DNA from 4 places in the Lysinibacillus sp. OL1 genome. Region 4 is predicted to be linked to each of the others. Evidence: riboswitches for the same ligand, from Rfam matches in the RefSeq annotation. Region 4 holds a riboswitch; each other region holds the start of a gene.

The links. A riboswitch is a leader RNA that binds a small molecule or an ion and turns the genes downstream of it on or off. The one in region 4 is predicted to bind S-adenosylmethionine.
Region 1: it holds a riboswitch for S-adenosylmethionine, as region 4 does, so the genes downstream of both, EW028_RS11660 (cyclase family protein) here and metA (homoserine O-acetyltransferase MetA) in region 4, are expected to answer to the same signal.
Region 2: it holds a riboswitch for S-adenosylmethionine, as region 4 does, so the genes downstream of both, EW028_RS13295 (methionine ABC transporter ATP-binding protein) here and metA (homoserine O-acetyltransferase MetA) in region 4, are expected to answer to the same signal.
Region 3: it holds a riboswitch for S-adenosylmethionine, as region 4 does, so the genes downstream of both, EW028_RS09730 (MetQ/NlpA family ABC transporter substrate-binding protein) here and metA (homoserine O-acetyltransferase MetA) in region 4, are expected to answer to the same signal.

The regions. Positions count from the first base shown of each region.
Region 1 is NZ_SJDS01000005.1:201,331-204,468, forward strand. Features, by position in the region: gene EW028_RS11650 (helix-turn-helix domain-containing protein) at 1-645, shown strand, start outside; gene EW028_RS11655 (YuzC family spore coat inner layer protein) at 763-1,167, shown strand; SAM riboswitch class I at 1,249-1,354, shown strand; gene EW028_RS11660 (cyclase family protein) at 1,446-2,183, shown strand; gene EW028_RS11665 (DedA family protein) at 2,214-2,810, opposite strand; gene EW028_RS11670 (Cof-type HAD-IIB family hydrolase) at 2,872-3,138, opposite strand, start outside.
Region 2 is NZ_SJDS01000006.1:238,726-241,863, reverse strand. Features, by position in the region: gene EW028_RS13305 (MetQ/NlpA family ABC transporter substrate-binding protein) at 1-138, opposite strand, end outside; gene EW028_RS13300 (methionine ABC transporter permease) at 207-875, opposite strand; gene EW028_RS13295 (methionine ABC transporter ATP-binding protein) at 865-1,893, opposite strand; SAM riboswitch class I at 1,976-2,079, opposite strand; gene EW028_RS13290 (thioredoxin family protein) at 2,136-2,447, opposite strand; gene EW028_RS13285 (toprim domain-containing protein) at 2,462-2,803, opposite strand; gene gcvH (glycine cleavage system protein GcvH) at 2,895-3,138, opposite strand, start outside.
Region 3 is NZ_SJDS01000004.1:121,011-124,148, reverse strand. Features, by position in the region: gene EW028_RS09740 (pyridoxal phosphate-dependent aminotransferase) at 1-625, shown strand, start outside; gene EW028_RS09735 (PPC domain-containing DNA-binding protein) at 667-1,170, opposite strand; SAM riboswitch class I at 1,293-1,397, shown strand; gene EW028_RS09730 (MetQ/NlpA family ABC transporter substrate-binding protein) at 1,486-2,316, shown strand; gene EW028_RS09725 (methionine ABC transporter ATP-binding protein) at 2,423-3,138, shown strand, end outside.
Region 4 is NZ_SJDS01000002.1:157,545-160,682, forward strand. Features, by position in the region: gene EW028_RS05160 (TrmB family transcriptional regulator) at 1-622, shown strand, start outside; gene EW028_RS05165 (hypothetical protein) at 645-1,031, shown strand; gene EW028_RS05170 (nucleotide excision repair endonuclease) at 1,086-1,457, opposite strand; SAM riboswitch class I at 1,661-1,772, shown strand; gene metA (homoserine O-acetyltransferase MetA) at 1,896-2,831, shown strand; gene EW028_RS05180 (GerAB/ArcD/ProY family transporter) at 2,871-3,138, opposite strand, start outside.

The sequences.
Region 1 (3,138 bases), on a different contig from region 4:
AGAGAAATGGATCGACTCCTTTACTATAAGCCAACTTTAATTATGTTAGATTCTGGTGTAGAGCGTTGGGAATCCTTTCAGCACTTAGATGAAGTAGGACCCGTCTGTCATCTTTCACACCCTGGAGAGAATTGGCAATCTACGTTATTTAAGATTGCAGATCTAACAGGAAAAACCTCCTTGATACAAGACGTAATCCTACAATATGAAGATAAAGTACAACAAGCAAAAGGAATTCTTAGCAAATCAGTTTATGGGCAAAGTGTGGCATTTCTCCGTATTTCAGCCATTAGCATTACTCTATACGCGGGTCCTGAATGTGGCTATACGGGCCCCATTTTATATCGTGACTTAGGTTTAATGCCACATTCACTAGTATGGAGTATTCCGCACAATCAACGTAAAGCACAACTGACATTTGATCAATTGTTGCAATTAGATGCGGATCATTTATTTATTACATTTGATAAGCAACATTCCATTTATGAAAATGAGGAACGTGCTATTTTAAAAACTCCTACTTGGAAAAACCTAGCTGCCGTTAAAAGCAGCTGTGTCTATGAAGTAGACTTTTTAACATGGATGAATTATGGCATTTTATCACATAGTAAAAAAATTGATGATGTCTTGAATGTACTTGGCTAAAAAAAGCTTACTTTAGCTTCCTTTTTAAATGGTGAGGAGGACAAACATTGCACCGCAAAATAACACCGAATGTAGTTTGGCTACATAAGATAGGATATCAGTTATAGGATAGGAGGAATGACCTTGTATTACAATCCTTATCCGTATTTTGTGCATCCCTATCATTATCCAACATCGCCTATCGCTAATCATTTTGCCATTAGACCCTTTTCGCAACATTTAGCAATGCCGACCAATAATCCTTTTCCACCTGTCGATACACACAAATTAAAAGCTTCAGCAACACGGATAAAGGCGATGATGCAGCAAGCCCAATTACTTACGGATAAAATAGATAGCTCCCAACAATTCGCACATGATTTAATGAATGCTGCTCAACTTTCAAATAAAACAGAGGTTGAAAAATTAATCACATCAACAGGCATTACGATGAAATTTGAAACGAACTATACACCAGACAGTTTTAGAATACGTCTGATTGATAATGATTGTTGTGGAGTCACCTTGAATTTGAATTGGTGAAAATTCCTAGTGAACTTGTAAACTATAAAAAACTATGCTAAAGTGTTTGTATTGTTATTTCTGAAAATTCTTATATTACTTTTCTTATCAAGAGAGACGGAGGGATTGGCCCGACGAAGTCTCAGCAACCAGCTAACAGTATGGTGCTAATTCCAATTGGCAAAATGATCAGCCTTGAAGATGAGAAGAAGAACTACCGTTGTTTCAAGCAGGAGTCCTCTTCTATTAGGGGACTCCTTTTTATTTACCACTATTTTTTACAGAAAGCAGGGAAATCGATGTCTAATGAACTTTTGCAAGCATTGCAATTACTAAAATCGAAACAGTGGGTTGATTTAACACATACATTCGGCCCTAATTCTCCACATTTTTTTATGTTTGAGGACGCTAAATTTGAAACGTTATTTTCTCATAAGGATGGTTTCTTCGCTCAACAATTCACGTTCCCTGGTCAATATGGCACACATATCGACCCACCCATTCATTTTGTGCGAGATACTCGCTACTTAGAAGAATTAGAACTAAAAGAGCTTGTTCTCCCCCTTGTTGTTATTGATAAATCACAGGAGGCTGCGAGCAACCATGATTTTTCATTAAGTGTTCAAGATATTCTTGATTTTGAGGACAAGCATGGAGAAATTGAAGCAGGAACATTTGTAGCATTACGTACAGATTGGAGTAAGCGCTGGCCAGATAAAGAGGCTTTCAGTAATAAGGATGCAGATGGACATAACCATATCCCTGGCTGGGGTTTAGAAGCTTTACAGTTTTTACTACAAGAACGCAAGGTAAGCGCAATTGGTCATGAAACATTCGATACGGACTCTGCTGCTGATTTTCGTAAAAATGGCAAGCTAGATGGCGAATATTTTGTGCTTGACCAAGACGCCTATCAAATTGAGCTAATGACGAATTTGGACAAGCTACCTGCGAAAGGCGCTATCATCTTTAATATCGTACCTAAGCCAGAAAAAGCATCTGGCTTCCCTGTGCGATCTTTTGCTATTTTGCCATAACATAAAAGTCGGTATAGCGTATACCGACTTTTATTTTTGTCCATTTCTTTTTTTAAATAAAAAATAAGCAATGAGCATCCCTATAATAAATAAAAGAATAAGATAGATACTGTAATGGGTTAAATAGTATCCAACAAATCGCCATTTCTCTCCAAGCATCTTTCCTAATGATATAAATGTGAACGTCCAAATAAATGCCCCTGTATAGGCAAAAAGAGCAAACTTTCTATAAGGATAATTATTAATAGCCGCAATATAAGCTGTCAAATGGCGTACCCCTGGAATAAAATAGCCAATTAATAATAGGGTAGGTCCTATTTTTGTAAACATCTTTTTCGTAAAGTCAATTTTTTGCTCGGTAATATGAATTTTAGGGCCATATTTCTGCAATAACGGTAAGCCAAAACGATAACCAATATAGTAGCTTAAGGTAATGCCTCCAATCGCACCAATCATTGCACTGACTAAAGCAGGAATGTGTTCAAGACTTTCTCGGTAAACACTATAGCCTACATAAGTCAGAAACACCTCATCAGGAAGTGGCACCCCAACAATACCTCCAATTAGAATCACGATAATCCCAAAATATCCGTAATGTTCAATTAGAGACTGCACGTGATGTGCCATAAATCATCCCACCTAAAATTTATTAAAATCTACCTGCTATATATAGTGTAGCCTCAGCGCTCTAAATGACTTGAAGCTGACGTAAAGCAAAATTGATACCGCCATCCGTAGATTTCTTTGTAACAAAATTGGCAGCACTTTTTAGAGCTTTACTGCCATTTCCCATGGCAATTCCTACTCCTACATACTCCAACATATCAATATCATTATCCCCATCCCCAAAGGCAATCGCATTCTCAGGGTCAATGTTAAAATGATCAAGCACCGCTTTAATAGCTATAGACTTCGAAACATCCTGCTGTAAGACATTCACAATATAAGGATGCCA
Region 2 (3,138 bases), on a different contig from region 4:
TACTTTTAATGTTACGTTTTCTTTACTATCTGTTTGATCGCCAGATGCTGATTTTTCATCTTCTTTTTTATCTGTACCGCAAGCTGCTAATGCTAGTACAAGTATTGATAAAAATAATCCTGCTAATAACTTTTTCATTTATGACACTCCCTTTTATTTGTTTTAAATATGTTAGCGGTAAAAACCGGAATAACCTCAATTTCGTGCTAGCGTTTATCAATTTTCTCAGTAATTAAATCACCAATCCATTGAATAATAAATACGACTACTAAGATCAAAATAGTTGCCATTAATGTCACATCTTGGCGATTTCGCTGGAAGCCGTCTAAGAAAGCTAAGTTACCAAGACCACCTGCACCAATAATTCCTGCCATCGCTGTATAACCTACAAGAGCAACAGCCGTTACGGTGATACCAGAAATCAAAGCTGGTAATGATTCAGGAACCAATACTTTCCAAATAATTGTAGAAGTTTTCGCTCCCATTGAACGAGCCGCTTCAATGACACCTTTATCAATTTCACGTAACGCAATTAATACCATACGAGCATAAAACGGTGCTGCACCGATAATTAAAGCAGGTAACGCCGCATTGGCACCACGAATTGTACCTAGTAACAACTTCGTAAATGGAATTAATAAAATAATTAATACGATAAATGGAATGGAACGGAAAATATTAACGAGTGATCCCGTTAAAAAGTTAACGATTTTATTTGCCCATAACTGATTGGGACTAGTTAAAAATAGAACAATACCAATGACTAACCCAAGAATAAATGTCACAACCGTTGATATAGCTGTCATGTATAAAGTTTCATACGTAGCTTGCCACATATTTTCCCAGTCTACATTCGGAAAGAGATTAGTTAGCATTTTCAATCACCTCCGTCTGTACTTCCACTGTATTTAAATAACGAAGGGCTTCAGTGACGTTTTTCTGAGAGCCATCAATTTGCACAATCAATGTACCATATGCACCATTTTTTGTTTGTGAAATATTTCCGTGAACAATACTTACTTCTACATCAAATTGTTTCACAAGATGTGAGATGACTGGCTGTTCTGTTTTTTCACCAACAAAAATAAGTTTGACAAGTTGTCCAGTTGGATAGTTTGTTTTAATTTGTGCTACCGTATCCTGTGTTTCCTTAGTGTCTGTAATTTGAGATACAAACTTCTTAGTAATAGCCGCCTGTGGGGCTTGGAAGACTTGCAATACCTCACCACGTTCCACAATTTCGCCTGCCTCCATCACTGCTACACGATGACAAATTTTGCGAATGACATGCATTTCGTGGGTAATCAGGACGATAGTTAAGCCTAAGCGTTCATTTATATCAACGAGTAAATCAAGAATAGCATCCGTTGTTTCAGGATCGAGTGCCGATGTCGCCTCATCACATAGTAAAACCTCTGGATTATTCGCTAATGCACGTGCAATTCCTACACGCTGCTTTTGTCCACCAGAAAGCTGGGATGGATATGCCTTATCGCGCCCTTCTAAGCCTACAAGGGCAATTAATTCCTTCACACGTGCTTCACGTTGAGCCTTTGGGAAGCCTGCGATTTCTAAAGGGAATGCAATATTTTCGGCAACTGTTCTAGACCAAAGTAAATTGAAATGCTGGAAAATCATACTTACCTTTTGTCTAGCCGCTCTAAGCTTTTGCCCTTTTATCGATGAAAATTCTTGATTGTTCACCGTTACTGTTCCTGCTGTCGGTTTCTCTAAACCGTTTAATAAACGAATCATGGTACTTTTACCAGCACCACTATAGCCAATAATGCCAAAAATTTCACCTTTATTAATAGTAAGGTTGACGTCTTTGACTGCCGTTAATTCGCCATTTGCTGTTTTGTATTTCTTTGTAATATTTTGAAGCTGGATCATAGCGAATACTCCTTTTCTCATATAGAAAACCCCTTCACTCACAGACAAGTAGAAGGGGTCACGTATAATACGTTAAACCGTTCTCTCATCTTTCAAAGAAAAATCTTTGGGTGATTTGGCACCTTTTCACATTGTGATGGTTGCCGGGCTTCATAGGGCACTTCCCTCCGCCACTCTTCATAAGAGTTCGATATATTTAATGTTTTAGTAATATATTTGATACTTTACCACGCTAGTAAAGTTCAGTCAATTGATTTTTTTAACAATTCATATAAAAATGGTACGGATTGAAAAGCATAAATCTTTTCTGTCACTTTTCCGCCATCACTGATGAGTAGACATGGAACACTTTCAATTTGATGCTCATAAGCAATGTGTTCCAAAAAGTTGATATTTGCTTTACCAATTTGTAGCTGTGGCAGTAATTGTTCAATAATGGACATCATTTTAGATGCCACTGCACATGTTCCACACATCGGTGTATATAAATAAAATGCAGTTTTCTCTCCTGACTGTTTAGCCGCTTCCCACTGCTCTGTTGACCATTCTTCCATTTACTCACGCAACCTTACAAAATATATTCATTATGGATTGAAAAATGTGCTCGCAGTAAAATCATCGCTAGCACTTTTCTTGGTGTCGTTTCTACTTCCTTATATGTTGGCATTGTGCGCAGATGCTCAGCTTCTGGATAATGTCTGTCCATTAATGCACGTAGCTTATCGCCAGAAGTATCTGCATCAAAAAAAGTAAATAGCTCACAGCCCTCATAGGGATCCAGTAGTTCTTCTAATTGATGCACACCAATTGTACCATTCGTACATAGTATTGTAACATTCTCATTCAAAATAGGCTCAATTTGTAGCTTATCTGAGCGTCCTTCTACTATCAAGCATTTTCCCTCGAACATTACGCCACCTCCATTTAGAGATCCCCACTTATAAGTCATTATATAACAAAAAACGCCGGTAGTTTCCGACGTTTTTCGATTATAGCTTGTCTTATTCAGCGATCATTTCTTCGTATTGCTCTGCTGTCATTAGTTTCTCAACTTCTGATGCGTCAGCAGGCTCAACAACGATCATCCATGCTTTTTCATATGGTGATTCATTAACGAATTCTGGGCTATCTTCTAAATCTGCATTTACTTCCACTACAGTACCTGAGATTGGTGCATATAATTCAGAAACAGTTTTTACTGATTCTACGCTACCGAATGGATCATCTGTTTTGATTTCGTCGCCA
Region 3 (3,138 bases), on a different contig from region 4:
ATCACTTGCGTTTTTTGAAGAGACCGTTCGCTTTGCGAAGGAACACAATATTATCGTATCACATGATTTTGCTTATGGGGCAATAGGATTTGACGGTAATAAACCAGTTAGCTTCCTTCAAGCAAATGGTGCAAAAGAAGTAGGAGTTGAAATGTATACATTATCGAAAACCTATAATATGGCTGGCTGGCGTATAGGCTTCGCTGTAGGGAATGCCGAGATTATTGCTGCTATTAATCTTATTCAGGATCATCTGTTTTGTAGTCAGTTCCCTGCCATTCAACAAGCTGCAGCAGTAGCACTGACAGCTTCCCAGCAATGTGCGGATGAACTACGAGCTACTTATGAGCGTCGCCGAAATGTACTCATTGAAGAAGCTAGAAGAATTGGCTGGCATGTTACGGCTCCAAAAGGCTCCTTCTTCGCATGGCTCCCTGTACCACTAGGCTATACAAGTGAACAGTTTGCTGATCTATTGCTCGAAAAAGCTGATATCGCTGTAGCAGCAGGTAATGGCTTCGGTCAATATGGTGAAGGCTATGTGCGCGTAGGGTTGCTAGTTAGTGAGGAGCGCTTACGTGAAGCAATCCATAGAATCGAGCAATTACAATTGTTTAATAGATAATGTGCCTTATCCTGTAGCTATCTCTAGCTACAGGATTATTACTATTTTTCAATTTTCCTTGGTTGCCCTAAACCATCTTCTAATGGATAAAATTGAACATGACCTGTTTCATCATCCCATTTTCGAATATGTTGAATACCTTGTACCTCTGCCAACACGATGTCAGCAGTTATAACAGGATTTCCCCCTTTTATTAAATGCCCACCCGATACTACACCACATTGATCACTCATAGAACCATGGAAATGTGTCTCATATCCACCATCTCGCTTACACACCACACCTGAACCTTGAATAAATTCTAGTGGTCCCTCTTTTTCAATCACATTACTAAAACGAACATGAATTTGAGCTGTTGCATCTGGCACTAAATAAACAAAGCTACTTTTTTGAAAGCTGCCAATACAGCTTACAATTGTTGCTGACTCTATATTATTCTCTTCGCAAAGCGCTTCAATCCCTTCAATGATATCTGTTCCCGTTAGAAAACGAGCACTAATAACCTTACCAAATGAACCTATACCATAATTAACTCTTACAGACATTGTTATCCCTCTTTTGTGTCGAAATATTATAATTATATAAAAAATTTAAAAATTATTTATTGACTTACTATACCCTATAAATTATATTAGTTCTATCGGAATTACAAAAAAATATTATAAATCTCTTATCAAGAGTAGCTGAGGGACTGGCCCTATGAAGCTCGGCAACCTCCTTTTTAAAGGAAGGTGCTAAATCCTGCAAACGATCTTCGTTTGATAGATAAGAGAGGACATCTTTTCATGAGCCTCTCTTAATTTGTAAGAGAGTTTTTTTATTTTCAAAAAACCGATAAAAACAATCTTGGAGGTATTTTCATGAAAAAGAAAAATAAATTTTTAGTAGGTTTAGCAAGTTTAACATTAGTAGCAGCTTTAGCAGGCTGTGGCTCTAAAGAAGATAGTAAAAGCCAAGCTGAAGGAATTGATGAAAAGAAAATCGTTGTAGGCGTCACTTCTGGTCCACACGAACAAATTGCAGAAGTAGCTGCTAAAGTAGCAAAAGAAAACGGGCTAGAAGTAGAGCTAAAATCATTTTCTGACTATGTTTTACCTAATACATCCTTAGCTGAAGGTGATCTTGATGCGAACAGCTATCAACACGAGCCTTTCCTGGATACATTTAATAAAGATCATGATACAGAGTTAGTACCAGTGGGCAAAACGATTTTAAATCCAATGGGTATCTACTCAGAAAAATATAAATCCTTTGATGACATTCCTGACGGAGCAACGTTTGGCTTACCAAATGATCCAACGAATGGAGCCCGTGCCCTCTTTGTTTTACAGGAAGCTGGCTATATTAAGTTAAAAGAGGGCGCAGACTTAACAGCCTCGATCCGTGATGTAGAAGAAAACAAAAAGAATTTAAAATTCATTGAATTAGAGGCCGCTCAAATTCCTAAACAACTTAGTGAAGTAGATGTAGCAGCTATTAATACAAACTTTGCATTAGAAGCTGGCATTAACCCTAAAGATGACTCTATTTTATTGGAATCTACTGATTCTCCATACGTAAACTATATTGTCGTGCGTGCTGAAAATGAAAATGATCCAACAATTAAAAAGTTCGTTGAGGCCTACCAATCTGATGAAGTACGTCAATTCATCGAAGAGGAATTCAAAGGTTCAGTAATCCCTAGTTGGTAATACATTCAGGAAGCTTCTATAAGCCGAAGAATCTGCCGAAATTCCTCTATAGGAAAACGAGCAGATTCTTGCTTTTTAGAAGGTAGAGAAAGGAGCATACAATCGCATGATTCAATTACAAAATATCTCAAAAGAATTCAAGTCGAAAAAAGGCATCATAAAAGCTGTGGATGGCATCAATCTTCACGTAAAAAAGGGACAAATTCATGGTGTAATCGGCTATAGTGGTGCTGGTAAAAGTACACTCATTCGTTGCGTTAATCTACTAGAACGTCCTACAGCAGGAAAAGTAGTGATAGACAATGTAGACATTACGACCCTTTCTCTTCACGAATTACGTCAAACACGCCAAAAAATCGGGATGATCTTCCAGCACTTTAATCTATTAAAAACAGCAACAGTTTACAATAATATTGCAGTTCCCTTAAAGCTACTAGGCTATAAAGAGGCGGAAGTAAAAAGCCGAGTAGCTAAGTATGCTGAAATTGTCGGTTTAACAGATAAACTAGACAGTTACCCCAATCAACTTTCAGGTGGTCAAAAACAGCGTGTGGCTATTGCGCGTGCCTTAGCACAGGAACCAGAAATTTTACTTAGTGACGAAGCAACAAGTGCACTTGATCCTGAAACAACGGAAGCCATTCTTGAATTGTTGTTAAAGATTAACCGTGAATTAGGAATTACAATTCTGCTCATTACACATGAAATGAATGTCATTCAAAAAATTTGTGATGAGGTTTCTGTTCTAGAATCTGGGAAAGTTGTAGAATTCGGCACAGCGATTGAACTTTTTGCAAAACCAAAGCACCCTACAACGCGAAA
Region 4 (3,138 bases):
AGAAAAGGGCATCGTGTTAAAAGAAGAGACCGCAGAACAAACGACCTATTCGGCAATGCCTGTGTCTGTGTTCTTACAGCAAATGCAACAGCGCTGGGAGTCGAATTTTACGTCTATAAGCGGGAAATTAGAGAAATTAGAGGAAAAAGTACAGGAAGCAGAGCCTAAAGTGGTCATGCTGAAGGGCAAGGAATCCATTATCAACTATTGTCAGTCACTTCTAAAGAAGGCGAAGAAAAAAGTGATGCTGTCGATGTGGGAAGATATGTATGATGCCTTACGTGAAGATTTGCAAGAGGTGGCGCTGCATGTTCCTGTTCATGGCATTACGTTGTATGTAGGAGAGCATCTCGCCTCAATTGACCAGCATAGAGCCACACATTATACAAAAAAAGCGTCTACACCGCATTGGTTTATCTTATCGATAGATGGTCAGGAAATGATTTATGGTCATTCTCCATCTACCCAAGAGACGGCCTTTATCACCAATGATCCGGTTCATATTTATTTGTTAGAGGATTATATATGGCATGATGTGCTCATCAATCGGTTAGTAAAACGTGATGATCAGGAGTTAGAAGACTGGATTGCTAAGGAGCGTAAAGCTTTTTTCTTAGAATAGTCGTATAAGGAAGGGGAGTTACTTGAAAAAATTCGTGTTGCTAGGTTTAATAAGCCTACTAATGCTAGGAGCCTGTAATGCTACACCACCTACCGATCCACCAACGATTCATGAGCTAACGGTTGTCCCAGATAATGTCCAAAAAAATATCGTTTCTAATGACAGAATACAACTATTGCATGAAAAGGATGCTCCATATTACCTTGTTTATTATTCAAAAGGGAATGTATTGGCAAGTATTACAGCTGAGGGAAATAGGCTTATTATCCAGTTAGAGGAAGGCAGCGAGCAAAGGAAAGAGGCTCAACCCTATGTTTTTAAAGTCACCGTCAAGAATCCTGAGCTGGATACCATTGATTTGCGAATAAACGGTCAGAGTACGCCCATTGATCGTATGACCATTATGTGATAAAAGAAACCGAAATCCCTTTAGAAATGAGATTTCGGTTTCTTTACGTGATGTCTAATAAAAGACTTTGTCTACGTTATATTTAGAGCGGAAAGTATTAATCGCATATGTTTCGTAAATTTCACGTTCCATTGGATCTTCTACTTCATAGACTTCAATTTTGAACACTTCATCTCGATGGTTTTTCATCGGAGATACATTATCCTCGAAATGTTTTTTAATACGTTGACGAATTTTACGTGCTTTCCCAACAAACAATAGCTCATTCTTGTCATTATAGAATAAGAAAATGCCGCCTTTATCACGTGTGATTTTATGGAAGTCAATAAAACCGAAGTAAGGTGTGATTGGCACATCACCTGGTTTTAAATCTTGTTCACGTTGACGGATTACTAGATCTGGTTTTGGAAATTCAATTTTAATCAAACTATTCACGTTCCTCTCTCTTACTAAAAGTATATGGTAACATAATTACGGCATGTTTACCATAAATTTTAAATGTAGAAACACCACAGATAGCAAGCTTAGTGTACATCAAATGAGCAAGGAACATGCACATGAATCACAAAATATTCGATGAATTATTGATATTCTAACTAGTTCGTGTTACAATTCAAGATAATTAAATAATCTTATCAAGAGAAGCTGAGGGATTTGGCCCGATGACGCTTCAGCAACCTCTAACAATTGTTAGAAAGGTGCTAATTCCAGCAAAGGATTTTTTCCTTTGAGAGATAAGAGTGGACGTGAAAAAAATCCTTCTCATTCTATCTCGTATGGAATGAGGGGGATTTTTTAATTTCGTTGCAATGTACGCAAGTTAGGTTTGCTAAAAGAGAGTGATTATAGAGAGGGGAAAGCAAGATGCCAATTAATATTCCGAAAAATTTACCAGCTGGAGAACATTTACGTGAGGAAAAAATCTTCGTCATGGAAGAAGATCGTGCGAAAACACAGCAAATCCGTCCATTAAATATATTAATATTAAATCTAATGCCAGAAAAAGAAAAAACTGAGCTCCAATTATTACGTTTATTGGGGAATACACCATTACAGGTGAATATTACCTTTTTGAATACAGCCACTCACGAGTCTAAAAATGTGAGTAAATCCCATTTGCAGCTTTTCTACACAACGTTCAATCAGATTCGACACCGACGCTACGATGGTATGATTATAACTGGTGCACCAGTAGAAAAAATGGCTTTTGAAGAGGTCAACTATTGGCAGGAAATTTCAGAAATTATGGATTGGTCTAAAAAGAATGTGACATCCGTGCTACATATATGTTGGGGGGCACAGGCTGCATTGTATCATCATTATGGCATTGGGAAGGTTGAGCTTTCTGCTAAATGCTCAGGCGTCTATTCCCATGTGATTACAGATTTAACTGTAGATTTGGTACGTGGCTTTAGTGATTTATTTACTGCGCCCCATTCACGCTATACATCTGTTTCGATTGACGAGGTTCGCAATCATCCAGATCTACGATTATTATCCTATTCAGAGGATGCTGGGGTATTTATTGTACAATCAAAAGATAATAAAAATATTATGATTACGGGCCATCTAGAGTATGATGCGACAACGCTAGCCGATGAGTACAGTCGCGATGTGGCGAAGGGCATAGATATCGCCGTTCCTGTGAACTACTTCCCGAATGACGATCCTACACAAGTGCCAATGAATACATGGCGTGCCCATACGCATCTATTATTCTCTAACTGGTTGAACTACTATGTTTACCAAGAAACACCATATGAATGGGATTTTGTAGATGAAATCGAATATCATATTTAATTAATAAAAAGTCTAATTTCTTTTCTAGCTTAGAAGAAATTAGACTTTTTGATTGTCATTTTCTGTTTCCTGCTGAGGTGTTTCGTTATTTTGAGCCTTGGATTTACGATTGCGAATAACTACTACAATCAGCAAAAGTATAGGTAATAAAATGGTGAAAATAAAGGAAAAGATTGGCCAAATTTCATTATTATAATTAGTAGAATGCACAATATCTGGATGAACAATTTGAGAAAGTCCAATAACAATTATACCCATCGGTATAATGAGTGGACGATGATCCTTGATCTTCAATATTTGTGCAAGT